3 regions of the Bacillus sp. JJ722 genome follow, and region 2 is predicted to be linked to each of the others. Evidence: riboswitches for the same ligand, from Rfam matches in the RefSeq annotation. Region 2 holds a riboswitch; each other region holds the start of a gene.
The links. Region 2 has a riboswitch for cobalamin ahead of V7014_RS18010 (helix-turn-helix transcriptional regulator). Riboswitches for the same ligand answer to the same signal wherever they lie in the genome.
Positions count from the first base shown of each region.

Region 1 (5,842 bases), on a different contig from region 2:
TTGTGGATTTACTTCTCTTCCTTGAACTGTAGCTGTTTTTTCAATTGTTTTTCCAGCTTCATTTGTTACCTTAATTGTAACGATTGCCCCAGGTTTTAATTTATTAACAACAAATGAGAAATTCCCAGATTTATCTGCTTTTTGTAATGAAGTAAACTTTTTATCTATAAATAATTCGACTTTTGCTATTGCATCTGTTGTTCCAGTTACTGATGCACTTCCTTCTTTCATCTCGTTTATTACAAGACTTGGTAAGGTCGCACTACTTACAGTTACTTTTTTCGTATTTTTGTTCCCAGAAGCGTTAATAACCGATACAGCAATGGTTGTACCTACTTTTTGCTTTGAAATAGTAAACGAATACTTTCCATATGCATCCGCATATACCGTTTGAGTCATTTTATTATCAATTGAAAGTTCTACTTTAGCTCTAGCTTCGGTTGTTCCGGAAACATCTGTACTATTGTCTTTTACTTCATTAATACTTAATTCTGGCAATTTATGCTCTTTAACAGTAACACTTCTCGATTCTTTATTACCCCCAGCATCTATAGCGATAATCGTTAGTAGAGTTCCGCCTTTTTGAGGGTTAATCTTGAAGTAATACGAGCCTGAACTACTTGCTATTGTACTTTGCATAAATTGTCCACCTATATACAATTCAACTCGTGCTCCTCCTTCGGTTGTTCCCGTTATAGATGTGTTGTTATCAAGAACCGTATTAACTGATAAAATAGGAGATGCTTTATCTACAACCTTAATAGTTTTAGATTCTTGTTTTCCTGTTGAATCAGTAGCTATAACAGTAATTTGTGCACCAGCTAATTGTTTTGAGATATAAATGCTATATTTCCCATAAGCATCAGCAGTACCCGTTCCCACACTCTTACCATCTATTAATACTTCCACTTTGTTACCCTTACCTGCTGAACCTGTTATAACAGTACTGGTTGTCGTAACTTCATTTACTGTTAAAACAAGCGGTAATTGGTCTTTCCACTGAACTGTTTTTGTCACTTTATTATTTGCAGTGTCAGAAGCAGTAATTGTGACATCATCATAAACAGTCAAACCAATACCAGAGACAATATACTTACCTTCACGATCGGCTTCCACTTTCTGTACCAATTGTTTATCTGCAAATAATTCAACTGTAGCCCCAGCTTCAGTTACACCTCGAACTTCTATGTTTAACTTTGAATATCCTCCCATCGAAATACTATTAGCATTTACACTACTGATTGTTAAATCTGGTGTTGTTTTATCAATAACTGTTACCACTTTAGATTGTTGTTTCCCTTTTGAATCTGTAACAGTCACTTTAATTTCTACACCCGCCTTTTGTTTTGCGATAGAGAAGCTATACTTTCCGTCAGAACTAGCTGTAACAGTTTCAGTTACTTTACCACCGATTGACAATTCAACTTGAACCTCTGATTTAGTAGTACCTGTTACCTTCGTACTTCCATCCGTCACCTCATCAATCTTTAAAGTTAGTGGTGCTTCCGTTGCCTCAACTACCGAAGTAGTTTCACTTGCCTTCTTACCAGCTAATTCGGCAACAATGGATACTTGAGCTCCTTCTTCTAACTTTTCAGAAAGAGTAATCTTGAATGAACCATCTTCAGCTGCTTTTGTCGTACCAATTTCTTTCTTATTGATTAATGCAGTAACTTTAGCATTGGCTTCAGTGTTACCAGTAATCATTGTACTTTCAACTGTTATCTTATCAACGGTTGGTACTTTTACAGGTTGTTCTGGTTGAGGTGTTTCTACTTTTACATCAGACATATCATAAATCTTATTCTTCTTATTTAAGAATCGATCATAAGCAACTAACGCATATGAAGCTTGCTCTGTTGCCATGGAATTACTTTTTCCATCCAATGTATGTTTAAAGGCACCATCTTCACGAATGTAAAAAGTAAACAAATTGGATAATATCCAATTTCCCCCTTTAATAAAGCGTGTATCTGTTCTTGGATCGATACCTAGACTTGTTAATGCCACTAACACTTGGGACGCACTTTCGACATTTACTGTTCCCCAGCTTTCATAGCCACCTTGTGCATTTTGAGCAGTTGATAAAAAATCCAACGCTTTATCAATTTCAGCTTTTACTTGTGGTTGTTCGTTATAACTTGACAACGCTTGCAGTGCCATTGCCGTTACATCAACATCTGCTGCTGCATTTTTATCTGGACTTAATGAAAATCCACCTTTATTTTTGGCTAATCCAACAATATAATCAATTAATTTTTGTTTGTATTCTGTAGTATGCTCAGTTGGTTTAATACCTGTTGTTGCATCCAATGCTAGTAAAGCAAAGATTGGACCATTGATTCCTTGCCTTTTTACTTTTTCAAAATCATATAGTTTTTCTACTAAACTATATCCACCTACATTTGTTGGATCTTTTCCCAATGCAGTAAGAGCTAGAATTGTACGTGAGTATTCAGTATAGTTACCTGATAAAACACCTTTATTCTTCACGACAGTCTCTGTCACACTTTGATAATACTTATCTAGATATGTCTGATGATCAAGTCCCTTTGAGCTTCTAGCTAAACTTAATGCATTCCACTCTTTTCCAAAAACTGGTTTATGATTTTTTAAAATCCATTCATGATTTTTGTTGATTGTTTCAGTAATAGATGGAATCTCTATAAGATTTGTTTCTGGTTTCGATACAACATCTGTCATATCGTATAACTTGTTCTTGCCATTTAAAAAACGGTCATAAGCAGCTAGTGCATACGATACTTGTTCTGTTGCCATAGAATTACTCGTACCATTTAAAGTATGCTTAAACGCTCCATCTTTACTGTCATAAAAAGTCATAATATTCGATAGAAGCCAATTCCCATTACCTTTAATAAATCGCGGGTCAGTTTTTGGATCTATTCCAATGCTAGTTAATGCAACCAGTACTTGAGCGGCACTTTCAACATTCGGTGTTCCCCAACTTACATAACCACCATTTTCTTGCTGAATATTACTTAAAAATGTGACCGCTTTATTGATCGCTTCTTCCACATTTTGTTTTTCTTTATAAGATGATAGCGCTTGAATGGCCATACTAGTAATATCAGCATCGCCTTTCGCCCCAAACAAAGCAAATCCACCATCAGCTAATTGTTTCTCTAAAATAAATTTAACTAGTTTATCCCTAGTCACAGTGACAGTTTCACTCTCTGCCGGTATTTCATATTTCTTTGAATCTAAGGCTATTAATGCAAATATACCTCCGTTAATTCCTTGTTTTATAACATTGCCATAGTTATAAAGCTTTTCTAACAGATTGTATCCTCCTACATTAGTAGGATCTTTTCCAATAGCTGTTAATGCTAATATCGCACGTGAATACTCTGTGTAGTTATTTTTGGTTAAAATACCTTGTTTATTCTTTACATATTCTTCAACATTTTTGTAGTACGTATCATAGTACGACTGAGGCACATTATTAGAACCTCTTGCTAAACTCAAAATATACCATTCTTTAAAAAAAACAGGATTTGGAGAATCTGTTTGCATATATTTATGAGTATTTATCAGTGCTTCACTCATTGTCGGATTCTTGATTTCTATCGCTTCAACAGGTTCAGGATTTGGCTTTTCCAAATCAGGTACTTCTGGTTTTGGCGTTTCGAGTACTTTGACGGCTTCCACTTCAATCTCAATTGGTATTGGACGAATTAAGTTGTAGTAAGTTTCTTCATCTCTCTTTTCAGCCGAAATACTATACTTGCCTGCTTCTTTAAATGGGACCGTAACTTGCCCGTTACGATCTGTCATATATGTGGATTCTTTACCATTAATCGTAATGTTGACATCTTCAATTGGGGTAGATGGACTGTCCCCTTCCCAACTTGTTTTGAACCCAGTAACATTAAATGTTATTTGTTCGCCAGCCTTAATTTTTGATTGAGAAGCTGTAATACTACCAAATTCATACTCCATATAATTACCAACAAAATATAATTCTACTCGATCATTCGCTTTAATGACTTGTTCGCCCACACCTAATCCTACCTGCTCGCCATTAACTCGATACATCCAACCAGACATAGGACCTTTATCAAATTCACCTAAACTTTCAATGGAAGCTATATAATTGCCATCATGTTTAACGTAGATACCCGATTCTTTTGTTACGTCAATTCCCTTTGCTTGAAGAGCTTGAATAATAGCATGTATGGCTAATGGTTCATTATGATTTTTATACCAATTTCCAACAGTGTTATCACCGACAACATGTGTCAAATCAAAAGGCTTTACTTGAATCTGTTGATTAGGAACAATCGTGTGATCCCAACTTTCGATTCGTATATCTATTGGAATGGTTCCTACCTCGGTTACATCCTGGTTAAGAACATTACTCTCTTTTTCATTCACTATTGTTTCATTTTCTATATTTGTTGCAGCCGGCACATTTTCAGCATGCCCTACCAGCATGTTTAAAGGTAATCCTGAAAAAAACGTAAACAGTACTAGCATAATAACTAGTAAACCTTTAAGCTTTTTCACGAAAACACCTCTCTTCTATAAAAATTATTAAAACCCAAACATGAAAAAAGCCCTCTTTACATAGTAAAGAGAGCAAATAATTTAAAAAGACATACTAAATTAACATAAATACGTGCCAAAAAAACGCACAAATAAACGTCTTTGTCCCCTTATCCTCTCCCCCCGAAGAATTTGGAAAGTGCATAAAAGCAGGTCTCCTGGCTTTGTGTTTCACTTTACTCATGTCCCCTTCCCGGTTTATCAAAACATTTGATGACCAGTGGTATAATGACAATTTCATCCACACTTACAGTAGCGGGTCTGCATCGGAATCTCACCGATTTCCCTATTATCCTATTCGTAATTCAATAGGCACTTTTATACAATTTATATTCAATTATTGCAAAGTTTAACATACTTCGACAATATTGTAAATATTCCGAAAAGCCATTAGTACTTTTGATATATTAGATTTCATTTGTCTTTTAAAACTATCGCATCCTTAATTAAAGTCTAAAGACGAATATCAAGCTTTATTTTTCATCATACTTATGTATTGATTTTTTTCTTTCTCATATTCTTAAATAACTTTGCTGCATATTTTAGATTATAATATTAGTAAAATATGGATTTTTAATGTGAGATATTAAGAAAATAGACGTTATATTTTAGATAAAATATTTTTAGGAGTTGGTTAGGTTGATAACCGAAAAGAGAATTGATCTGGGAAATAGCTTAAAACTTAATGTTAGTTATTCTATAGAAAATGAAAATAAACCAGCTATTCTACTCATTCATTTCAGCGGTGGAACACTACAAATGTGGAACGGTGTTATACCTTTGCTTCAAAAGCAATATCGAATCATTGCACCTGATTTACGAGGGCATGGGAAATCGGATCGACCATTGACTGGTTATCATATTGATGATTTTGCTAATGACATGTATCGATTATTACATAAGCTCGGAATTGATAAATGCCACATAGTTGGGAGTTCTCTAGGCGCAGAAGTTGGGCTTAGCATTGCCGCAACACATCCAGAGATGGTCTTATCATTAGTCTGTGAAGGTGCAATTTATAACGAGTTTGGAGAATATGGATTATTTAATGGGAGTGAAGTAGTTATCAAAGAAGAGAAGGGAAAACTTCGCCACCAACTGAAAGAACGAAAGCTTACTAGATATCCAACTAAAGCTGATTTTATTAAGGACTTTAAGGTACCATTAATCAAACAGGGACTTTGGAATGAACATTTCAAGATTTTCCTTGAAAGCTGTGCTGAGGAATTAACCGATGGGAGTTTTGAGCATTTCTATAAAAACCACGGAAGAAATG
Region 1 covers NZ_JBALMO010000185.1:410-6,251, reverse strand. Annotated here, with positions in the region: gene V7014_RS20000 (Ig-like domain-containing protein) at 1-4,527, opposite strand, end outside; cobalamin riboswitch at 4,698-4,901, opposite strand; gene V7014_RS19995 (alpha/beta fold hydrolase) at 5,206-5,842, shown strand, end outside.
Region 1: another riboswitch for cobalamin. It lies ahead of V7014_RS20000 (Ig-like domain-containing protein); the one in region 2 lies ahead of V7014_RS18010 (helix-turn-helix transcriptional regulator).

Region 2 (5,842 bases):
CGCTGCCATTAAGAAAATACCAAGAAGAATAAAGTTAGCACTTTGTAAAAGCATACCTGCTAAAATTACGAAGAAAGACATGCTTGAACCGAAGTTTGCTACAGGTACTAAAGAATGTCTTAAGCGCAATGGACCATAATCGACTTGATCTTGAATTGCATGTCCTACTTCATGTGTACCAACAGAGATGGCAGCGATAGAAGTGCCATGGAAGTTCGAACTTGAAAGTCGAACAACTTTGTCTCTTGGATCATAGTGGTCAGAAAGATGACCGCGAACTTCTTCAACAGCTACATGATATAAGCCGTTATCGTCGAGTACCTTTCTAGCTGCTTCTGCACCCGTCATTCCTGAAGAAGCTGGAACTTCTAAATATGTTGAATAAGTTTTCTTTAAATAGATTTGTACCAAAAGTGGCACAGCCATGATGATAATAAAGTACACAATGTACCCCATAGTAGATCCTCCTTTTTAGACCAGCAATATTAATAAAGATTGGATTAAAGAGACTGTTTCATCGGAAATTTGTTTATTGACTAAATCATTTTTATCTAATTTATTCTTTTGCATCAGCTCTACAATTTCCGAAAGGTCTTTCTCTAATCCTTCTAATTTCTGTTTTAACTTATTAAGATCAAGATCGTGATTGTTTCGTTTTAGAAGAAACGTTTTAATCTCTTCGAGTGACATATTCTCATTCTTAAGTTCTTTAATGATCTTTATTTTTTGAAACGCTTCATGTGTATAACATCTGTAGTTTGAATCAGTACGTTCAGCTTCGATTAATCCGATGTTAGTATAGTAATCTATGGTGCGCTTAGAAACATTTGATAATCGTGCTAGCTCTCCAATTCGCATTCTACCAATCCCAACTAAAACGCCCCCTAACCGTCACGTGATGGTTTGTGTAAAGCAACTATAGAAATAAATAACCTGATAACTTATTACGAAATAGTAATAAATAGGTTTCATTTTTATATAAATATCTCTGTTGCTACATCTTAAACAAGTTTTCTTAAGAAAAGCTTAAATTTTTTAAAATTTTCGGGTTCATTCGCTGTTTTTCGACTTGAAGAAGCAATATATCATAGGGGTTATTGGTACTAATGAAGCAGGAAACTAACAACTATTTAAAAGAATTTTATTGAAATATTAAAAATTATCTGATATATTTGATTAGAAAATTGAATAAATGAATAAATGGGTGTGGATGATAGAAGATTTTGTTATCTGCTTAAAAGGGAAGTCGGTTAGAGCCCGACGCTGTCCCGCAACTGTATTTGGGAGCAATTCGAAATATACCACTGTTTCTATACGTAATAGAGATGGGAAGGTTCGAAGCGCGATGATCATAAGCCAGGAGACCTGCCTATTTAACATGCATCAAGTACCTACGAGGATAGGAGGTGTTAATTGCGGAGTATTTTTAACATGATCATTTTTAATAAATGTGTATGTTTATTTGAGTATTTTACGTGAATTAACAACTTCCACTGGAAGTTGTTTTTTTTATGACTAGCAGCAGTTCCCAATCATCACGACTAGAGGCCTCCCCCAGGCTATCAGCTCAATCTTCCCACTTTATGATTAGATACTAAAGGGGATTTGCTGCTATTCAAATTTTGACCACAATCCTCTTTATCAAATCCTCACATATAAATATCCTCAAAAAAAGAGAAAATTTTACCCATATTTTTAAAGAAAGCAAAAAAAGTCAAAAGTACAGTATTATAAATTGATATTGTGTAAATGGAAGGAGGATTTGGAAATGAGCTATGACCCGATTATGAAAAGAACGCTACATTATATTGAAACGAATTTAAGTGAAGGTTTATCTTTAGAAATAATCGCCTCTTTTGCTGGATTTTCTAAGTATCATTTTCATAGAATCTTTCATCAAAATATTGGTATGACAGTAATGGACTATGTACGAAAGAGAAGAATCGCGAATGCGTCAAGTTTGCTTATTCATAGTGATGAGAAAATCATTGATATTGCTTTCTACTATCATTTTGAATCGCAAGAATCCTTCACTCGTTCATTTAAAAAGGTATACCAATTACCACCAGGGCAGTACCGAAAACTCATGGGTAATCTATTATTTCAAAAGGAGGAAACAAACTTGAGTACTAAATCGCACGTGAAAGGTTGGTTTTTGAGCGGAAGTCATCCATTTAACTATACGATGGGAATTGATCGTAAAATTTTTCACACGGGGGCTGGTTCAGGTTATGTTAAATCTGTATCGACAGAGTCACCGAACGAGTTTGCCACGATGATGCAAGAGATTAACGCGGAACAATATGTAGGAAAACGAATGAAATTATCGGGTTTTCTTAAAGCTGAGAACGTGTCTGGATTTTGTGGTTTTTGGATGAGAGTTGATAATGCGTTTCAAGAAGTTTTGCAATTTGATAACATGGGAAATCGTCCAGTTACAGGGAGTACCGAATGGAGTCATCAATTTATTGTTTTAGATGTACCGGAAGGAAGCACTGTTATTTCTTTTGGTGTGCTATTGAATGGTAATGGCCAAGTATGGATAGATGAATTAAAGTTTGAAGAGGTAGATCGATCTGTACCAACTACAAATATCAATACATCTACGGATCTAAATGATGAACCACTTAATCTTTCGTTTGAAGATGAATTAAATAATGAATGAAAAAGTAAAAGATAAAAAAAGCTTATATAAAAACCTGGTTGCTTGAAAGAGCGACCAGGTTTTTATGCATAGGATAGAAAGCATTCCTGATTGACGTTCGTTTCATAAAGAAGAAGTACTATAAACAAGAAAATGGAGTGAATAGATTGTTATTTCACCCCATTAGTTAACGTTATTTACTTTGTTTTTCATAGAGAAGTCTTCAATTGTAGATTCTAAGAAAGTTATTTCAGCCTCTGCCATTTTGATTTTATGTTTGATAGCTAAGTCAACAGCCGTAGCTTTTTTATGGCTAGGTGTTTGTTTTAAGGCAGAAAGTAAGTTGTGATTTCTATGTAATCTTGTTTGTAGAGCTTCTAAAGCTTTGTCCAATGGAAGGTGATCCATGAACATTAACCCTAAATCTCCGTGGTAATGCACCGTTTCAGCTGAGGAAAGATTATCGTATAGCAGCTCATAGAAATACTTTTTACCATTCTCATTAATGGAATATACTTTACGAGGAGGTCTGTTACCTTCCTGCTCCATACGGACTTCAATATATCCTTGTTTACTTAATTTATCTAAAGTGGCATAAGCAGTAGGTTTCTTCATATCCGTAATCATACCTAAATTGTTTTCAATAAACTCATTTATTTGATAGCCATGTTGGCTTTGAGCCATTAGTAAACCTAGTAGAACTAACGATCGGTGATCCATAGTGAACCTCCTTTACAGCTTTTCTTACTATTAGTATACCATCTTTCAAAAAATAAATTAAATTGATTATTCATTATTGACTATTAGGTCATACGAAAAGAAAAAATAGAATAGATTTTATTCAAAGAGGTTAATCTATCAGATGATTATCTTGTGCTTTACGGAAAAGCAAATAATTGAACTGACTTTTTTAAAATATTTTACAATTTTTAGAAAGAAAGCGCTTGCAAAGTTCACAAATTTGACATAAAATAAGGAAAAATAGTTAATATTTAGGGGTGAGTAGATGACGAGCGCTGGAGTTATTGAAATTATTGCTAAATCAATTTATATTGGCGGTTATGCATCACTTTTATTTATACCTTACTGGATGTGCAAATATTTCTCGCATGAGAAGAAAAAACAAACTCAACAATAGATGAAAAACGATATCATATACGAAAAAGGCTCAGAGCTATTGAACTCTGAGCCTTTTTATTACCTTTGATCAGCTGGGTATACAACACCGATTTGCTTGCGAGCTTCATCCATAATTTTTATTGTGATGGATGAAGTCTCGAAAGTATTGATGGCTGATTCGTACGTATGGTTATGAAGTAAATCAATAAATTCTTTTACTTCATAGTACATCGTATTCTCTTTCTGTGGTTGCGTTATGTCTTCGACAGTTCCGTCATTGTAAATGATCTGAACTTGTGACGGAGAACTGATTTTGTTAATAATGATTCGACCCTTTTCTCCCTGAATTTCATTTGGCAGGTGAGAGTCCGAGATTTTTGAATACATTACTATAGCTTCCATATTCTCATACTGTAAAATGATACTGCCTTGACCATCGACGCCTGAATCCAACATAAATCCATTGGCTTGAATTTTTGTAGGTTCTCCAAATAATGAAACTAATGGGTAAAGGCAATAAACACCGATATCCATTAATGATCCATTAGCATAAGCCGGATTAAATGCGTTTAAAACAGTGCCTTCTTTATAAGCATTGTAACGAGAAGAGTATTGGCAAAAGTTTGCGAAATAGCGACGAATCGGACCGATTTTATGTAAATGCTCTTTGATGATTGTAAAGTTTGGTATGAATGTTGTTTTTAAAGCTTCCATTAATAGTACTTGATTCTGTTTTGCGGCAGCAATCATAGCTTGAGCTTCCACTACATTAGAAGCCATTGGTTTTTCACATAATACATGTTTTCCATGGTTCATACATAGAATAGCTTGTTCCGCATGTAATGAGTTCGGGCTTGCAATATAAACTGCATCAATATCATCGGATTGAACCATTTCTTCGATGCTTGTGTAAGTGTTGGGAATGTTGAATTTAGCAGCAAACTCATTTGCTCTTTCTGCTGTACGTGAATAAACAGCAATGAGCGAAAAGTCTTCTACTTGCTTTGCTGCATTGATAAAACTTTCGGTAATCCAATTGGTACCGATTATTCCGAACTTAATCATGTTGTATCCTCCTAAAGTGAATAAATAATACTTATTGACATATGTTAGCATGATTTTGGAAGAGAACAAAGCTTACACAATGATTTATTCTCCTCCACAGGTTTAATAAGGTTTGGATTGATAAACATATAGCGCTGGTTCACGGTAGATGAGACTATTGGCAATGAGGAATTGTGCACTATAATAGGTTGACATAATCAGTGTTGTAGAATAGGTAAGTTTGGAAACAAATAAATCCCAAGAAAGAATGGTATCAGAAGCAATAAATAAAATACTTCCTATAATAGCCCATTTATTACCCGTCATGAAGGCTGCCCATCCCATTGTTGATAGGACAATAATATACATGATAACGGGAATAATTAGAGCCTTTTCCCCATCTAGGCTAAGTGCAGTGATAATTTTACTTCCAAAGAAAGTTCCGTATGCAATGATTGGCAACGCGGATAGTACCCGTAGCTTGGAGAAATTCCATTGTTTCAAGAAAGCTCCAATATAGAATAAATGTCCGATTAGAAAAGCAACTAACCCAAAGATAAATGAGAAGATGATGAAAGCATCTCCCAGCATACAGACGAATAATCCAGCTAGAATGAGTCGTTCATGTGCAATTGTGTAGTAAGTATTTTGTCGCTTGTACGCGTAAATTAGGATGAAAACCATTGGAATCAACTTAAATAGTAGTCTTATAAATTCATTATCTTTTGGTATAACGAAAATAAATAATAATCCTGAAAGAAGAATGACTATAGGTAAAATAAAGCGCTTCACCAAAAAACCCCCTCATATGACAAAATGTATTTCTTGTATATTCTATGCAAATAGTGATTTCCCTTTTTCTTTTTTTTGAGCTCTATTAATGTAGAGGGATTTTGACGTATAGAATATCTCTAATTATAAAGTGATATCATGTTAAAATTGTATTATACATATGTGATGTAAAAGGAGGAAAAAAACTTGAATGATATGCAGTTATTAGAGCTAATTCAACTACAAGATATTTGTGAAAGCTAT
Region 2 covers NZ_JBALMO010000153.1:13,458-19,299, forward strand. Annotated here, with positions in the region: gene V7014_RS18000 (zinc metallopeptidase) at 1-456, opposite strand, end outside; gene V7014_RS18005 (MerR family transcriptional regulator) at 472-858, opposite strand; cobalamin riboswitch at 1,186-1,387, shown strand; gene V7014_RS18010 (helix-turn-helix transcriptional regulator) at 1,769-2,665, shown strand; gene V7014_RS18015 (PadR family transcriptional regulator) at 2,828-3,364, opposite strand; gene V7014_RS18020 (hypothetical protein) at 3,651-3,782, shown strand; gene V7014_RS18025 (Gfo/Idh/MocA family oxidoreductase) at 3,842-4,828, opposite strand; gene V7014_RS18030 (lysoplasmalogenase) at 4,931-5,599, opposite strand; gene V7014_RS18035 (GNAT family N-acetyltransferase) at 5,795-5,842, shown strand, end outside.

Region 3 (5,842 bases), on a different contig from region 2:
CCTTTTTCTTTCGCAAGCATCATACTCTCACGAATAGTATAGAAAGCAATTTGTTCATATAATGCATCTGCATAGGTGACTGCTTCATCGCTTTCCCATTTGATTTGTTTTAAAGCGAGTAAGTGATGCCATCCAAACGTACCCATTCCCACTGATCTGTATTTTTGATTTGTTAAAGCTCCTTGAAGAACAGGAATTGTATTTAAATCGATGACGTTATCTAGCATACGTAGTTGAATAGCGATAAGTCTTTCTAGTGCATCATCAGTTACTGCTTTCGCAAGATTAATGGAAGATAAATTACATACAACGAAATCGCCAGGAATTTTCTCCGTTACAATATGTCCGTCTTTCACATATTCTTCAATTCGAAGGGTTGCACTTTGATTTTGTGTTATTTCCGTACATAAATTACTGCAGTATATCATTCCTATATGAGAGTTAGGGTTCTTGCGATTAACCTCATCTCGGTAAAACATAAATGGTGTGCCTGTTTCTAATTGACTTCTCATAATGCTCTTCATAATATCAATAGCCGCCACTTTTTCTTTTGAGAGGGTAGGGTGGTTGATGCATTCTTCATATTTAATGCGGAATGAACCACTCCCTTTTTCTTCATCATAAAAATCTTCTAATGAGTAGCCCATTACTTTGCGCACTTCATGTGGATCGAATAAATACCAATCTCCTCGTGCATCCACTTGCTCCATGAAAACATCGGGAATACACACACCTGTAAATAAATCGTGTGTACGCATACGCTCATCACCGTTGTTCAATTTGACATCTAAAAAGGCAAAGATATCTTTGTGCCATACATCTAGATAAGCACTAATTGCCCCTTGCCGTTGTCCGAGTTGATCTACACTCACTGCTGTATTATTTAGTTGCTTCATCCAAGGGATAACTCCTGAAGAAGCTCCTTTAAATCCTTTAATATCGCTTCCGTGACAACGGATTTTGCCTAAATACACACCAATGCCTCCTCCGTTTTTTGAAAGGGTAGCAATATCTGTGTTGCTGTCATAGATTGATTCTAGGCTATCGTCCACTGTTTCAATGAAGCAGCTAGATAGTTGTCCCCATGTTTTTCCAGCATTTGATAGCGTTGGAGTAGCCGTCGTCATATAAAGACTGCTCATTGCCCAATAGGCTTCTTGAATATAGTGCAAACGTTTTTCTTGAGGCTCATCCTTCATTAAGGTCATAGCAATGATGATAAAACGTTCTTGTGGCAGTTCGAATACTAGTCCTTGATGACTTCTTGCCAAATAGCGATCAGCTAGCATTTTAATACCAATGTAAGTGAATAAATAATCGCGATCAGGGATGATATAAAAACTGATTTCTTCAATTTCTTGTGGCGTATAGCTCTCTAATAAACTTTTATGATAAATATTCTTTTCTGTTAAAAGCTTGAGTAGCTCAAAGAGAGAGCCGTATCGTTGCTTTGCATCGTAATTTCGATTGATGCTAGCTTCTTTGTAGAGTGTTTGTATATACAAACGTGAAGCCGCATTGCTCCATTCAGGTTCTTCTGTTGAAACATAAGAAAGAGCTTCTAGAATAATTTGTTGATAGATTGTTGGCTCATCATTGTAATGCTTTACTAATGGTTCTAGCTTCTCTTCAAGAAGGTGAATAGGAAGCTTAGGAAATGCTGTACGTAATTGTCGTAGTTCATTGTAAATATTTTCGTATGTTTCGTTTTTTTCTAATTCAATCATTTCATCTGTTCTCCTTTTTCATTCAATTATTAATACTTAGAATAAGAGCATAAAAAAATCCGCTACCTATAGGAGCGGATTTAAAACGACATACAAATATATAAGGAGAATTCCTTTATAAAAAGTCGTTTCAACTCTCAATCCCCGAAGAAAGAAACAATTAGTTAAAGGTGGCAGGTCTCCTGGCTATGCTTCATCCTACACGAATGCCTTCCCATATATGAAGATCAACAATCATCTTCTCTATATAGTGGTTTCATTCTATCGTCAGCAATTACAGTTGCGGGAACAGCTCCGGATTCTCACCGAATTCCCTATTAAGTCCTAAAATAGGACACCACTTTTAAACACAATATATAGTTTTGTTTTGTTTGGTAAATACTAAATGTTGTGTTTAATACTACCATATCTATTAGCTTTTAACAAACATAATACATCTGCATTTTATCAAAAAAATATTTAAATAATAAGGATCATTATTACCAAAAAATATATTAAACAAATTGAGATTTTTCTATTGCAGTTTTTGATAAATCTTGTATAATATCTAGTGGTAAAAGTAAACTTAAAGTAATGTAATAGTAAACAATAGTTACTGGAAGTTTACTAACTTTAAACACGATTGAGGTTATACAATCATGCAAATCGGTAGGAAAATAAAAAATTTACGACTGAAAAAAGGTCTTACGCAGGAAGAATTAGGTGAGCGTACAGATTTAAGTAAAGGTTATATTTCCCAGTTGGAACGAGATTTAAGTTCACCGTCCATAGAGACATTTTTCAATATTATTGAAGTATTAGGTTGTTCACCAAAGGAGTTCTTTAATGAAGAAGATCATATTCAAAAGGTGGTCTATGGTGAAGAAGATCAAACATGCTTTGAAGATGAAGAGAGAGGATATCATATTCAATGGCTTGTGCCAGAGTCTAATGAGAAAGAAATGGAGCCGATTATTCTCACTTTTGAAGAAAAAGGTGAATTTAAAGTATTTGAGCCATCCCTTTCTGAAACGTTTGGCTACGTCTTAGAAGGTAAGATAAAAGTAAACTTAGGAAAAAGAGAATACTATGCTAAAGCAGGAGAGGCGATTTACTTTGGAGCTTCAGATGAGCATCAAATTGTAAATGAATATACTGGGAAATCGCAATTGATACTTGTAGCAACAGATTCTTATTTATAGAAAAACCTACATTAATGGGGAATAATGATAAAGGAGACAGACATGACAGAACAAACTATTATTCGCTTTGAGGGCGTAACAAAGCAATTTGATGATGACCCACCTGTATTGAACAATGTTAGTTTTGAAATTGAAAGAGGGAAGTTTTATACGCTACTTGGACCTTCGGGCTGTGGAAAGACAACCATTCTGCGATTAATTGCTGGATTTATGAGCCCGTCTGAGGGAGATATTTATATTAATGGTAAACTGGTGAACAATATTCCTGCGAATAAACGCCAAGTAAATACAGTATTCCAAGATTATGCACTGTTTCCACATTTAAATGTTTATGAAAATGTTGCATTTGGCTTACGAATTAAGAAAATGAATAATAGCGCGATCGACCAAAAGGTAAAAGAAGCACTTCGCTTCGTAAACCTTGCTGGTTATGAGAATCGAGAAATCAGTGAGATGTCAGGTGGTCAACGACAACGTGTGGCAATTGCTAGAGCGATTGTTAATGAACCAGAAGTAATTTTACTAGATGAACCACTATCTGCACTAGATTTGAAGCTGCGTACGGAAATGCAATATGAGCTTCGAGAATTACAACGTAGATTAGGGATTACGTTTATCTTCGTTACCCACGACCAAGAAGAAGCGTTAGCGATGAGTGATGAAATCTTCGTTCTAAATAGTGGTAATATTGAACAAAGTGGTACACCATTAGATATTTATGATGAGCCAATTAACCGCTTTGTTGCTGACTTTATTGGTGAATCGAATATCGTTGAAGGGCGAATGATTGAAGATTATTTAGTTGAATTTACTGGCAAGCGCTTTGAATGCGTGGATGGAGGATTAAGTCCAAATAAAGCGATTGAAATCGTAATCCGACCAGAAGATTTAGAAATTACGACACCTGAAAAAGGAAAAATTCAAGTGAAAGTAGATACACAATTATTCCGTGGCGTTCACTATGAAATTTCTTGTTATGACAGCGATGGTAATGAGTGGCTTGTCCATTCAACGAAGAAGGCTACAGTAGGTGAAGAAATCGGCTTATTTTTCGAGCCAGAAGCAATTCATGTAATGGCTCCAGGTGAAACAGAAGAAGAGTTTGATGCACGTATCGAGGCATACGAAGAGGCAGACCATGAAGAGTAATCGAATATTATATGCGATTCCATATTACGCATGGATGTTATTGTTTGTAATTGCGCCGATTGTTTTAGTGTTGTACTTCTCGTTTATTGATATAGAAGGTGGATTTACACTTGCTAATTATCAGAAATTCTTTACACCTGTTTATTTGAAAATGACGCTTAGTTCATTTTGGTATGCTTTCTTAATCACTGGTTTTGCTTTATTAGTGGCCTATCCAACAGCATATTTATTAACAAAAACAAAGCATAAGCAGTTATGGTTATTACTTATTATTTTGCCATCATGGATTAATCTTTTATTAAAGGCATATGCTTTCATGGGTATTTTCGGAACATACGGACCAATTAATGCTTTTCTAGAAGTGATTGGTATTGGAAATACACAAATTCTATTTACGGACTTTAGCTTTGTATTTGTTTCTGTATATATCTTTATTCCGTTCATGATTTTGCCGATTTTCAATGCGTTAGAGAAAATGAATCCTTCACTTGTATATGCATCATTAGATTTAGGTGCTTCAAGTTGGACGACGTTCAGAAGTGTTGTTTTTCCTTTGACACTAAATGGAGTTAAAGCAGGGTGTCAAGCTGTATTCATCCCGGCGTTATCGCTATTCATGATCACAAGATTAATTGCGGGTAACCGAGTAATTACGCTTGGGACGGCAATTGAACAACATTTCCTTGTAACACAAGACTGGGGAATGGGAGCGACAATCGCTGTATTCTTAATCATTATTATGTTTATCATCATGATTCTTACTGGAAATCGGAAGCGAGGGATGAAAATTGAAAAGAAATAGTAAGCTATCTACTATTTATTTGGCAATTGTATTTATCATTTTATACGCGCCGATTTTCTATCTGATGTTTTACTCCTTTAATAGCGGTGGCGACATGTCAGGCTTTGAAGGTTTCACTTTGGATTTTTATAAAGAGGTACTTCAAGATACTCGGCTTCTTATTATTGTGTTAAATACTTTGGTAATTGCTCTTTTATCAGCGGCAATTTCGACAATTATCGGTGTGTTAGGTGCACTATCGATTATGTACGTAAAGAATATTAAGATGAAGAATACAATGCTATCGCTTAATAACGTATTAATTGTTAGTCCTGATGTTATTATTGGTGCTTCATTCCTAATTCTCTTTACAATGATTGGAATTAAATTAGGCTTCACTTCTGTATTGCTTTCACATATTGCTTTCAGTATTCCAATTGTAGTTATTATGGTATTACCAAAGTTACAAGAAATGAGTGCGACGTTAATTGATGCGGCCCTTGATTTAGGTGCAAGTAAATGGAACGTCTTAACGAAAGTTGTTATTCCGTTTATTACGCCAGGTATATTTGCTGGTTTCTTTATGGCATTAACCTATTCGTTAGATGATTTCGCGGTAACATTCTTCGTAACAGGTAATGGATTCTCAACACTTTCAGTTGAAATTTATTCTCTAGCAAGAAGAGGTATTTCGTTACAAATCAATGCGTTATCGACGCTTATTTTCTTATTCACAATTGTATTAGTAATCGGTTATTACTTCATTAATCAACGCAATAACCGTTCGAAAGGAGTGAGTATAAGAAAATGAAGTCGATCACAAAAGTATTTATTCTCGTTTTTGTCGTTTCGTTCGGTCTGTTATTTTGGATTAATAGATTGAATGCATCAGAAGGCTATTCTGGTGATAATACGATAACTGTATATAACTGGGGAGATTATATTGAACCAAAACTAATTGAGAAGTTTGAAAAAGAAACAGGATATAAAGTTATTTATCAAAC
Region 3 covers NZ_JBALMO010000170.1:8,646-14,487, reverse strand. Annotated here, with positions in the region: gene V7014_RS19280 (ribonucleoside-diphosphate reductase subunit alpha) at 1-1,727, opposite strand, end outside; cobalamin riboswitch at 1,883-2,084, opposite strand; gene V7014_RS19275 (helix-turn-helix domain-containing protein) at 2,366-2,908, shown strand; gene V7014_RS19270 (ABC transporter ATP-binding protein) at 2,951-4,057, shown strand; gene V7014_RS19265 (ABC transporter permease) at 4,047-4,859, shown strand; gene V7014_RS19260 (ABC transporter permease) at 4,846-5,649, shown strand; gene V7014_RS19255 (ABC transporter substrate-binding protein) at 5,646-5,842, shown strand, end outside.
Region 3: another riboswitch for cobalamin. It lies ahead of V7014_RS19280 (ribonucleoside-diphosphate reductase subunit alpha); the one in region 2 lies ahead of V7014_RS18010 (helix-turn-helix transcriptional regulator).